2 regions of the Pseudomonas sp. IT-P12 genome follow, and region 2 is predicted to be linked to the other one. Evidence: predicted binding sites of a transcription regulator. Region 2 holds the regulator's gene; the other holds the start of a gene.
The links. The regulator FliA, encoded in region 2, starts transcription of late flagellar genes. The targets are predictions, from matches to a motif close to CTAAAGTTTNNNNNNNNNNNGCCGNTAA.
Positions count from the first base shown of each region.

Region 1: a site for FliA is predicted at 3,133-3,160, ahead of ACM6IM_RS24770 (flagellar protein MotY). Genes of this name have one in related genera too.

Region 1 covers NZ_CATKPY010000025.1:280,333-286,203, forward strand. Annotated here, with positions in the region: gene ACM6IM_RS24750 (bacterioferritin-associated ferredoxin) at 55-273, opposite strand; gene ACM6IM_RS24755 (peroxiredoxin) at 587-1,189, shown strand; gene rnt (ribonuclease T) at 1,349-2,023, opposite strand; gene pyrC (dihydroorotase) at 2,020-3,066, opposite strand; gene ACM6IM_RS24770 (flagellar protein MotY) at 3,237-4,154, shown strand; gene ACM6IM_RS24775 (argininosuccinate synthase) at 4,284-5,501, shown strand; gene ACM6IM_RS24780 (hypothetical protein) at 5,634-5,871, opposite strand, start outside.
Region 2 covers NZ_CATKPY010000021.1:873,868-879,738, reverse strand. Annotated here, with positions in the region: gene fleN (flagellar synthesis regulator FleN) at 1-817, shown strand, start outside; gene fliA (RNA polymerase sigma factor FliA) at 814-1,554, shown strand; gene ACM6IM_RS13045 (chemotaxis response regulator CheY) at 1,722-2,093, shown strand; gene ACM6IM_RS13040 (protein phosphatase CheZ) at 2,116-2,904, shown strand; gene ACM6IM_RS13035 (chemotaxis protein CheA) at 2,958-5,216, shown strand; gene ACM6IM_RS13030 (protein-glutamate methylesterase/protein-glutamine glutaminase) at 5,267-5,871, shown strand, end outside.

The sequences.
Region 1 (5,871 bases), on a different contig from region 2:
TTTGCAGACATAAAAAAACCGGACATCAAGTCCGGTTCTTTGGAAGTGGGGTGTTTATGCAGCGGTAAATTCTACCGGGTAGGGAATGGCGGCCTGGGCTGTCTGCAATTTGGTCAGGGTTTCGCGTACCACTTCCTTGGCCAGGCAGGCACATTTACCGCATTGGCTGGCTACGCCGGTAGCCTGACGGACTTCCTTGTAGCTGCAGCATCCTTCATAGATTGCATCGCGGATTTGACCGTCGGTGACGCCAGTGCAGAGGCAGACATACATAAGTGAAAACCGTCGCTGGTTGTGACTCAATTGCGATGGATCTTAATGTTAACGAGAATGATTGTCAAAGTGGTTTCTGACAGCTTTGCAGGATCGGGGGCCAGGACCGACGAACGGCTTTGTTCAGGCCATATGCCAGTCATCTTTGCGGCGCCCATTCAGCGCTCCGGTGAAAATCCGTTAAGGACAGCTTAAAAACGCAGTGTATGATGGCCGGTCCTTATGAAGGGGGTGAGTGTCACAGGGCTGTCGCCTGAGGGTGACAGGCTGGCACAAACCCGGAACTTCACGTTTTTACACCAGGAGATATTCAATGAGCGTACTCGTAGGCAAGCAAGCCCCAGATTTCACCGTACCGGCCGTCCTCGGCAATGGCGAAATCGTCGACAGCTTCACCCTGTCGTCGGCCATCAAGGGCAAATACGGCCTGGTGTTCTTCTACCCGCTGGACTTCACCTTTGTATGCCCATCCGAGCTTATCGCTCTGGACAACCGCATGTCGGACTTCAAGGCACGCAACGTGGAAGTGATCGCCGTTTCGATCGACTCGCACTTCACCCACAACGCCTGGCGCAACACGCCGGTCAACAATGGTGGTATCGGCGAAGTACGTTACACCATGGCGGCCGACATGAAGCACGAAATCGCCAAGGCCTACGACGTTGAGTCCGAAGGTGGCGTCGCGTTCCGTGGCGCGTTCCTGATCGACGACAAAGGCGTCGTTCGCTCGCAGATCATCAACGACCTGCCGCTGGGACGTAACATGGAAGAGCTGATCCGTCTGGTCGACGCTCTGCAATTCCACGAAGAGCACGGCGAAGTCTGCCCTGCCAACTGGAAGAAAGGCGACAAGGGCATGAATGCTTCGCCGGAAGGTGTTGCGGCCTACCTGACCGAGCACGCGGCTGCCCTGTAAGGCGCGTCAAGGCGTAAAAAAAACCGGCCATCATGGCCGGTTTTTTTATGGGCGGGAGAAACGCAGGTCCCTGAAGGAGCCGGCTTGCTGGCGATGAACGATGACGCGATCTGCATGTTAAACCGCGTCGCCTGCATCGCGAGCAGGCTCGCTCCCACATCAATCGTCGAAGTCTTCCCAGCCGCCCATTTGCTTCCAGCGATTGACGATGCCGCAGAACAGCTCGGCGGTCTTCTCGGTATCGTAGCGAGCCGAGTGAGCTTCCCGACCGTCGAAGTCGATGTCGGCTGCCTGGCACGCCTTTGCCAATACCGTCTGGCCGTAGGCGAGACCTGCCAGGGTGGCGGTGTCGAAGCTGGAAAACGGATGAAACGGGTTGCGCTTCATGTCAAGGCGCGCGACTGCGGCATTCAGGAAGCCCAGGTCGAAGCTGCTGTTATGCCCCACCAGGATTGCCCGCTTGCAGCCGTTGGCTTTCAACGATTTGCGAATGCCGCGGAAGATGTCCGTCAGTGCCGTTTCTTCACTCACGGCCATGCGCAGCGGGTGATCGAGCTTGATGCCGGTGAATTCCAGCGCGGCGGCTTCGATGTTGGCCCCTTCAAACGGCTCTACACGGAAGAAATAGGTGTGATCGGGATACACGAACCCTTTTTCGTCCATGCCGATGGTGGTCGCGGCAATTTCCAGCAAGGCGTCAGTGGCAGAGTTGAAACCGCCGGTTTCAACATCGACAACGACTGGCAGGTAACCACGGAAGCGCGCGGCCATCGGGTGGCGTGGACCGCTAGCGCCCGGACCGTCCTGTTCGTCGTCGAAATGGTCTTCACTCACGCGTTTTCCTCCAGCAGGCGCCAGCGCAGTTTTTCACCGGCGCGCAGCGGGATGACGGTCAGCTCGCCAAAGGGCAGGCTGGTTGGGGCGGTCCACTCGTCGCGGACCAGGGTGATGCGATCGGTGTTCGCCGGCAGGCCATAGAAGCGAGGGCCGTTGAGGCTGGCAAACGCTTCGAGCTTGTCCAGCGCGTTGCGTTGCTCGAACGCCTCGGCATACAGCTCGATCGCGGCGTAGGCGGTGTAGCAACCGGCGCAGCCGCAGGCCGCTTCCTTGGCATGCTGGGCATGGGGTGCCGAGTCGGTGCCGAGGAAGAATTTGTCGCTGCCGCGGGTGGCGGCGTCGAGCAGGGCTTCCTGGTGGGTATTGCGCTTGAGAATCGGCAGGCAATAGAAATGCGGCCGAATCCCGCCGACCAGCATGTGGTTGCGGTTGTACAGCAGGTGATGCGCGGTAATGGTCGCCCCGACATTGGCCGAAGCCTCGTTGACGAACTGCACGGCGTCGGCGGTGGTGATGTGTTCGAACACCACTTTGAGCGTCGGGAAACGCTCGACCACACGGCGCATGTGCTCATCGATGAAGATTTTTTCGCGGTCGAATACGTCGACATCGCCACGGGTGACTTCACCGTGGATCAGCAACGGCATGCCGACCTCGGCCATCGCTTCGAGCGCGGGAAAGATCTTGTCGATGCTGGTGACGCCAGAGTCCGAGTTGGTGGTCGCACCGGCCGGGTACAGCTTGGCGGCATGCACGAAACCGCTGGCCTTGGCCTCGCGAATCTCTTCGGGCTGGGTGCGGTCGGTGAGGTACAGGACCATCAACGGTTCGAAACGGCTGCCGGCCGGACGTGCAGCGAGAATCCGCTGGCGATAGCCGTCGGCTTCAGCGGCGTTGCGCACCGGCGGTACCAGGTTGGGCATGATGATGGCGCGACCAAAGGTGCGCGCGACATCCGCAACGGTATTGGTCAACACGGCACCATCGCGAAGATGAATGTGCCAGTCGTCGGGACGCAGCAGGGTCAGGCGGTCGGACATGAGGGGATTCCAGGCGGGTCAAACTGAGGGGAATGCTACCGGAAAAGACTCTCTCAGGCACTCGCTATCAAGTTTTGCCGCAAGCTTCCGATATCCAACAGGTATGCCGTAATTATGTATCGGTCTTTTTGTTGTAGAAGTCTTTTTTGTAAAAGCCAGTGGAGCCTCCCGTGCGCCAGCGTTATCTAGCCTTGCTCAGTGTGTTTGCCAGCCTTCCCGCGATGGCGCTCACTTTCCAGACCCGTCTGGAGAGCATCGAGTGGACGGTCGAAGGGGATAAGTTCGAGTGCCGCCTGACCCAACCGATCACCGATTTCGGTTCGGGTGAGTTCGTGCGTCGTGCGGGCGAGCAGGCCACGTTTCGCCTCAAAGCCTACAACTCGATGGTCGGCGGCGGTTCGGCGACCTTGCTGGCCGCGGCTGCGCCCTGGCAGCCGGGGCGTGGGGACATCAATCTCGGTTCGGTAAAGATCGGCAGCGGCAATGTGCTGTTCAACAGCTCGCAAGTCCAGGCGGGGCGCCTGATCAGTGGTCTCATGGACGGGCGCAGCCCGGTCGTTCGGCATTATTCGGGCGATGGCCGGGTGTCGGAAGTGCGGTTGTTGCCGGTCAAGTTCAGCAAGGCGTTCAACGACTATCAAGGTTGCGTGGCCAAGCTGCTGCCGAAGAATTTCGAGCAGGTCAGGCAATCGCAGATCGGCTTCCCGGGCGAAGGTATCGAACTCGATGCACACGCCAAGGCCCAGTTGCAGGTGATGCTTGATTTCATGAAGGCGGACCCGACGGTCAATCACATCGAGCTCGATGGTCACTCGGACAACAGCGGTAATCGCCTGACCAATCGTGAGCTGTCGCGACGCCGGGCGCTCGCGGTCATGGATTACTTCAAGGCCAACGGTGTTCAGGAATCGCAGATCACCCTGCGCTTCCACGGCGAACGTTACCCCTTGGCGCCCAACACCTCGGCAGCCAATCGGGCGAAAAATCGCCGGGTCAACGTCCATCTTGCGCGCGTGGCCCCCGTCGAGACGCCAGCGCCCCAGGTCACCGTGCCAGCGAGCCCGGCGAGCGCAGCGAAGACCTCCTGAGCGGCGCCTGATCGTCGCTCACTCGACATAATCTGTCGCTTCGTCGTCATAAGCTGTCGCGCCACTGTAAATTATTCTGCATGACCGGTAGACTTGACGGCTTTCCGTAGAACCCCGTGGAGTGATGGCATGGCGGACGTAAACAAGGTCGTTCTGGCGTATTCCGGCGGCCTGGACACTTCGGTGATCCTCAAGTGGCTGCAGGATACTTATAACTGTGAAGTGGTGACCTTTACCGCTGACCTGGGTCAGGGTGAAGAGGTCGAACCTGCTCGCGCCAAGGCACAGGCCATGGGCGTAAAAGAAATCTACATCGACGATCTGCGCGAAGAGTTCGTGCGAGATTTCGTGTTCCCGATGTTCCGCGCCAACACTGTTTACGAAGGCGAGTACCTGCTGGGTACTTCCATCGCTCGTCCGTTGATCGCCAAGCGCCTGATCGAAATCGCCAACGAAACCGGCGCTGACGCCATTTCCCACGGCGCCACCGGCAAGGGTAACGACCAGGTTCGTTTCGAACTCGGCGCCTACGCCCTCAAGCCGGGTGTGAAAGTGATCGCACCGTGGCGCGAATGGGACCTGCTGTCCCGTGAAAAGCTGATGGATTACGCCGAAAAGCACGCGATCCCGATCGAGCGTCACGGCAAGAAAAAATCCCCGTACTCGATGGATGCCAACCTGCTGCACATCTCCTATGAAGGTGGCGTGCTGGAAGACACCTGGACCGAGCACGAAGAAGACATGTGGCGCTGGACCGTCTCCCCTGAGAACGCACCGGACAAGCCGCAGTACCTGGAGTTGACCTATCGCAACGGCGACATCGTTGCACTGGACGGTGTCGAGATGACCCCGGCCACCGTGCTGGCGACCTTGAACCGAATCGGTGGCGAACACGGCATCGGCCGCCTCGACATCGTCGAGAACCGCTACGTGGGCATGAAGTCCCGTGGCTGCTACGAAACCCCAGGCGGCACCATCATGCTGCGTGCCCACCGTGCGATCGAATCGATCACCCTGGACCGCGAAGTGGCTCACCTCAAGGATGAGCTGATGCCCAAGTACGCCAGCCTGATCTACACCGGTTACTGGTGGAGCCCTGAGCGGCTGATGCTGCAACAGATGATCGACGCGTCCCAGGTCAACGTTAACGGCGTTGTGCGCCTGAAACTGTACAAGGGCAATGTGATCGTCACTGGCCGCAAGTCCGACGACTCGTTGTTCGACGCCAACATTGCGACGTTTGAAGAAGATGGCGGCGCCTACAACCAGGCCGATGCGGCGGGCTTCATCAAGCTCAACGCGTTGCGCATGCGTATCGCCGCGAACAAGGGTCGCAAGCTTTTCTGACTCGGTAGTCGAATGTGTGGCCTTGTGTTCGACAAGGCCACACATTAGAAAACAGGGATTTTCCTTCGGACATTGCGATTCATCTTTCTTCTTGTGTAAGAACAACTCCCGCCTGCTGCATTCCCGTTGATTCTAGAAAGCGACCGACCGTTGCACGTCAGAGGGGCGAGATTGCTCGATGAGCGTGACGTCCTGAGAGTTCAGGTTGTACGCGACGCAAAACGGCAATCCGCTGCGTTTCTTGATCTGTCTGAAAAAACTGAACGCCCCTTCTTTCAGGCCATTCTCCGATTCGCCACTGATGAGAAACACGACGACCCGTGCTGACTCCGCTTTGCCCGGATGCATGTTTTTCAGAAGCTCACGAAAT
Region 2 (5,871 bases):
TCCCGTACAGGTGATCGCGGTGACCGGCGGCAAAGGTGGCGTCGGGAAGACTAACGTGTCAGTGAACTTGTCCCTGGCCCTGGCTGAGCTTGGCCGGCGCGTCATGCTGCTGGACGCCGACCTGGGGCTGGCAAACGTCGACGTTCTGCTGGGCCTGACACCCAAACGCACGCTGGCCGACGTGATCGAAGGCCGCTGTGAGCTGCGTGACGTATTGTTGCAGGGGCCCGGTGGCATCCGCATCGTCCCGGCAGCGTCCGGCACCCAGAGCATGGTGCACCTGAGCCCGGCCCAGCATGCCGGCCTGATCCAGGCGTTCAGCGATATCGGTGACAACCTCGACGTGCTGGTGATCGACACCGCTGCGGGTATTGGTGACTCGGTAGTCAGCTTCGTTCGCGCCGCGCAGGAAGTGCTGCTGGTGGTCTGTGACGAGCCGACCTCCATCACCGATGCCTACGCGCTGATCAAACTGTTGAACCGCGACTACGGCATGAACCGCTTCCGCGTCCTGGCCAACATGGCCCAGAGCCCGCAGGAAGGGCGCAACCTGTTCGCCAAGTTGACGAAGGTCACGGATCGCTTCCTGGACGTCGCCTTACAATACGTCGGCGCGGTGCCCTACGACGAAAGCGTGCGCAAGGCCGTCCAGAAGCAGCGCGCCGTCTACGAAGCCTTCCCGCGTTCCAAGTGCTCCCTGGCCTTCAAGGCCATCGCACAAAAGGTCGATACCTGGCCGCTGCCCGCCAATCCGCGTGGGCACCTGGAGTTTTTCGTCGAGCGCCTCGTGCAACAAACGGCAGGACCCGTGCTATGACAGCCAGCGGTTACAACCTCTACAAGAAGTCGGCGCGTGACGCGCAGTACGAGCTGATCGAGCGTTACGCGCCACTGGTCAAACGCATTGCCTACCACTTGCTGGCGCGTCTGCCGGCCAGTGTCCAGGTCGAAGACCTGATCCAGGCCGGCATGATCGGCCTGCTGGAAGTATCGACCAAATACGACGCCAGCAAAGGCGCCAGTTTCGAGACGTACGCGGGCATTCGAATCCGCGGCGCCATGCTTGATGAAGTGCGCAAGGGGGACTGGGCGCCACGTTCGGTCCACCGCAATACCCGCATGGTCAGCGACGCGATTCGCTCGATTGAAGCTAAAACCGGCCGTGACGCTAAAGATCACGAGGTTGCGGCCGAACTCCAATTGAGTCTCGACGATTATTACGGGATTTTGAACGACACCCTGGGCAGCCGGTTATTCAGTTTCGACGATCTGTTGCAGGACGGCGAACACGAAGGGCTGCACGAGGATGGCGCGAGTGCTCATCTCGAGCCGTCACGCGACCTGGAAGATGAACGCTTCCAGGCGGCGTTGGCGGACGCGATTGCCAATTTGCCGGAGCGCGAGCGACTGGTGTTGGCGCTGTACTACGACGAAGAGTTGAATCTCAAGGAAATCGGTGAAGTCCTGGGGGTCAGTGAATCTCGGGTCAGCCAGTTACACAGCCAGTGCGCGGCCCGTTTGCGGGGGCGTTTGGGGGAGTGGCGAGCGCGCTGAAGGCAGTGTGGGGACACTGCGAACGTGGCTGGTGTGGTGTTGAACCACGCCGGTCTCGATCTGTTGTGCTCCAGACAGTCATTGAGTGCTCTGCCGAATTGATTGAAATGGCGCGTCCAGGTGCTGGGCGCGTTTAAGACTGCTTGGAGGTCGAATTGGACAAGAACATGAAAATCCTCATCGTTGATGACTTCTCAACGATGCGGCGGATCATCAAGAACCTGTTGCGTGACCTTGGGTTCACCAACACGGTCGAGGCTGACGATGGCACCACCGCCATTCCGGTTCTCAACAGCGGAAGCATCGACTTTCTGGTCACCGACTGGAACATGCCCGGCATGACCGGTATCGATCTGCTGCGCCACGTGCGCGCCGACGAAAAGCTCAAGCACCTGCCGGTACTGATGGTGACGGCTGAAGCCAAGCGCGAGCAGATCATCGAAGCGGCCCAGGCCGGTGTAAACGGTTATGTGGTCAAACCCTTCACGGCCCAGGCGTTGAAAGAAAAAATCGAGAAGATTTTCGAACGCATCGGTTGAGTCACGGCGCCACGGGGGAGCTATGGACCACAAAGAATCTTCACAGGGCGACTTTGAGTCGACCCTGAAAAAACATGCGGTCGAACTGGTCGAAAGCCTTGAAAAAGGCAAGTTCGGCGACGCGGTGCAACTGATCCATGAGCTCAATCAGACCCGTGACCGCGGCCTGTATCAGGAAGTGGGCAAGCTCACCCGCGAGTTGCATAGCGCGATCGTCAATTTCCAGATCGATCCGAACATGCCGCAAGCCGAGGAAGTGTCCCAGATCACGGATGCCACCGAACGCCTGGGGTATGTTGTCAAGCTGACAGAGGCCGCTGCCAATCGCACCATGGACCTGGTCGAGAGCTCAACGCCCCTGGTCAACAGCCTGGGCGATGAAGCCCAGGCGCTGAGCACCGACTGGGGGCGCTTCATGCGTCGCGAGGTCGGGGCCGAGGAGTTCCGCGAGCTGGCACGGCGTGTCGACGGTTTTCTGGCACGCAGCAGCACGGACAATCGGGCGGTGTCGAGCAACCTCAACGACATCCTGCTCGCGCAGGATTACCAGGACCTCACCGGCCAGGTGATCAAGCGTGTCACGCAATTGGTCACTGAAGTTGAAGCCAACCTGCTCAAGCTCGTGCTCATGGCCAGTCAGGTGGACCGCTTTGCGGGCATCGAACATGACCGTGAAGCAATGCTTGCAGAAAAAGATCCACAAAAACATCTCTCTCAGGGTGAAGGTCCACAGATTCATGCCGATAAAAGAGAAGACGTTGTGTCCGGTCAGGACGACGTGGACGATTTGCTATCCAGCCTGGGCTTTTAACATTCAGGCATTTTAGGTTTTTGGGTTTTTAGACCTGTAGGAGCACACCCTTAATGAGCTTCGGCGCCGATGAAGAGATCCTTCAGGATTTCCTGGTTGAGGCCGGCGAGATTCTAGAGCAACTGTCCGAACAGCTGGTCGAGCTGGAAAGCCGACCTGATGATGCGGACTTGCTCAATGCAATTTTTCGCGGTTTTCACACTGTAAAAGGGGGCGCCGGCTTCCTTCAGCTCAATGAGCTGGTGGAGTGCTGTCACATCGCCGAGAACGTGTTCGACATCCTGCGCAAGGGTGAGCGCCGCGTCGACTCGGAATTGATGGACGTGGTTCTCGAAGCGCTGGACTCGGTGAACAGCATGTTCGGCGAAGTCCGCGATCGCAGCCCGATCACGGCTGCCACACCTGAATTGCTCGCCGCCCTGGCGCGTCTGGCCGAGCCGCAATCGGCCGATCAGGCCGCGCCGGTGGCCGACGTGGTGGAAGCGCCACAGGCAGCGGCCGCCGAAGCCGAGTCGGGCGATATTACCGATAACGAATTCGAACAACTGCTGGACTCGCTGAACGCCGTCAAGGCCGAGGCCGAGGCACCGGCAGCTGCTCCGGTCGCAGCGTCCGACGCGGCCAGTGATGAAATCACCGATGCCGAGTTCGAGTCGCTGCTCGACCAGCTCCACGGCAAGGGCCAGTTCGCCGCCGACGCGGTGGGCGCAGCGCCAGCCGCTCCGGCCGCCGCCGCGCCGAAAGAGCCGGGCGACAGCTCCGACATTACCGACGACGAATTCGAGGCATTGCTCGATCAGTTGCACGGCAAGGGCAACTTTGCGGTCGACGCACTGGAGTCGGCCATCGCGTCGGTCCCGGCCTCGGCTGCGCCAAGTGCCGCCGCGGCGGGCAGCGACCTGATCACCGATCACGAGTTCGAATCGCTGCTCGACGATTTGCACGGCAAGGGCAAGTTCACCGATGTCGCCAGCGGTGCCGCCGCTTCTTCGGTCGCCACCCCCGCTGCCAAGGCACCGGCTGCCAAGGCTGCCGAGCCCAAGGCCGAAACGCCCAAGCCTGCGCCCGCGCCGAAGCCTGCCGCTGCACCGGCACCTGCCCGGGCCGCCGCCGCAGCCCCTGCGGAAAAACCGGCCAGCGAGGCCGAGACCACTGTGCGGGTCGACACCGCGCGTCTCGACGAAATCATGAACATGGTCGGTGAGCTGGTGCTGGTGCGCAACCGCCTGGTGCGCCTGGGTGCCAACAGCGCCGATGAAGCCATGTCCAAGGCGGTGTCCAACCTCGATGTGGTCACGGCCGACCTGCAGACCGCGGTCATGAAGACCCGGATGCAGCCGATCAAGAAGGTGTTCGGGCGTTTCCCGCGTCTGGTCCGCGACCTGGCACGCCAGCTCAAGAAAGAGATCAACCTGGAGCTGGTCGGCGAAGAAACCGACCTCGACAAGAACCTCGTCGAGGCCCTGGCCGACCCGCTGGTCCACTTGGTGCGCAACGCGGTCGACCACGGCATCGAGTCGCCGGAAGAACGCGAAGCCTCGGGCAAGGCCCGTGGTGGCAAGGTCATCCTCGCCGCCGAGCAGGAAGGCGACCACATCCTGCTGTCGATCTCCGATGACGGCAAGGGCATGGACCCGAACGTCCTGCGCGCCATCGCGGTAAAACGCGGGGTGATGGACAAGGATGCGGCCGATCGCCTGAGCGACACCGAGTGCTACAACCTGATTTTCGCCCCGGGTTTCTCGACCAAGACCGAGATCTCCGACGTGTCGGGTCGTGGCGTGGGCATGGACGTGGTGAAGACCAAGATTTCCCAGCTCAACGGTTCGATCAACATCTACTCGACCAAGGGCCAGGGCTCGAAGATCGTCATCAAGGTGCCGTTGACCCTGGCGATCATGCCGACGCTGATGGTCATGTTGGGCAACCAGGCGTTTGCGTTCCCGCTGGTGAACGTCAACGAGATTTTCCACCTCGACCTGTCGACCACCAACGTGGTGGATGGCCAGGAAGTGGTGATCGTGCGGGACAAGGCACTGCCATTGTTCTACCTCAAGCGCTGGCTGGTCAGCTCCGCCGCTCACGAAGAGCAGCGCGAGGGCCATGTGGTGATTCTTTCGGTGGGCACCCAGCGGATCGGCTTCGTCGTCGATCAACTGGTGGGCCAGGAAGAAGTGGTCATCAAGCCATTGGGCAAAATGCTGCAGGGAACCCCGGGCATGTCGGGCGCCACCATCACCGGTGATGGCCGCATCGCGCTGATTCTCGATGTTCCGAGCATGCTCAAGCGTTACGCCGCACGGCGTATTTGATTCAGGGGGAGCGGGGCGACCTAGCCTCGCTCCCGCCTAACGGAGTGTTTATGGTAGTCAAGGTCCTGGTGGTGGACGATTCGGGTTTTTTCCGCCGCCGCGTCTCGGAAATTCTTTCAGCGGACTCCAATATCCAGGTCGTCGGTACGGCGACCAATGGCAAAGAGGCGATCGATCAGGCGCTGGCCCTCAAGCCGGACGTGATCACCATGGACTACGAGATGCCGATGATGGATGGCATCACGGCGGTGCGGCACATCATGCAGCGCTGCCCGACTCCGGTGTTGATGTTCTCCTCACTGACGCACGAAGGCGCCCGGGTCACCCTGGACGCGCTGGACGCCGGTGCGGTGGATTTCCTGCCGAAAAATTTCGAAGACATCTCGCGTAACCCCGAGAAGGTCAAGCAACTGCTGTGCGAGAAGATTCTCAGCATCTCGCGCAGCAACCGTCGTGTCAGCGCCTACAGCGCACCGGCACCGTCGCCCGCGCCGACTTCCGCGCCCACCAGCGCCAGCAGTTATGGCAGCGCTGCGCCCGTCCGTGCGGCCATCACGCCGTCCCGGACCCCTGCGCCTGCCCACGCACCGGCACATGCAGTGTCTTCGCCGGCGCCCAAACGCAAAGCCTACAAACTGGTGGCCATTGGCACGTC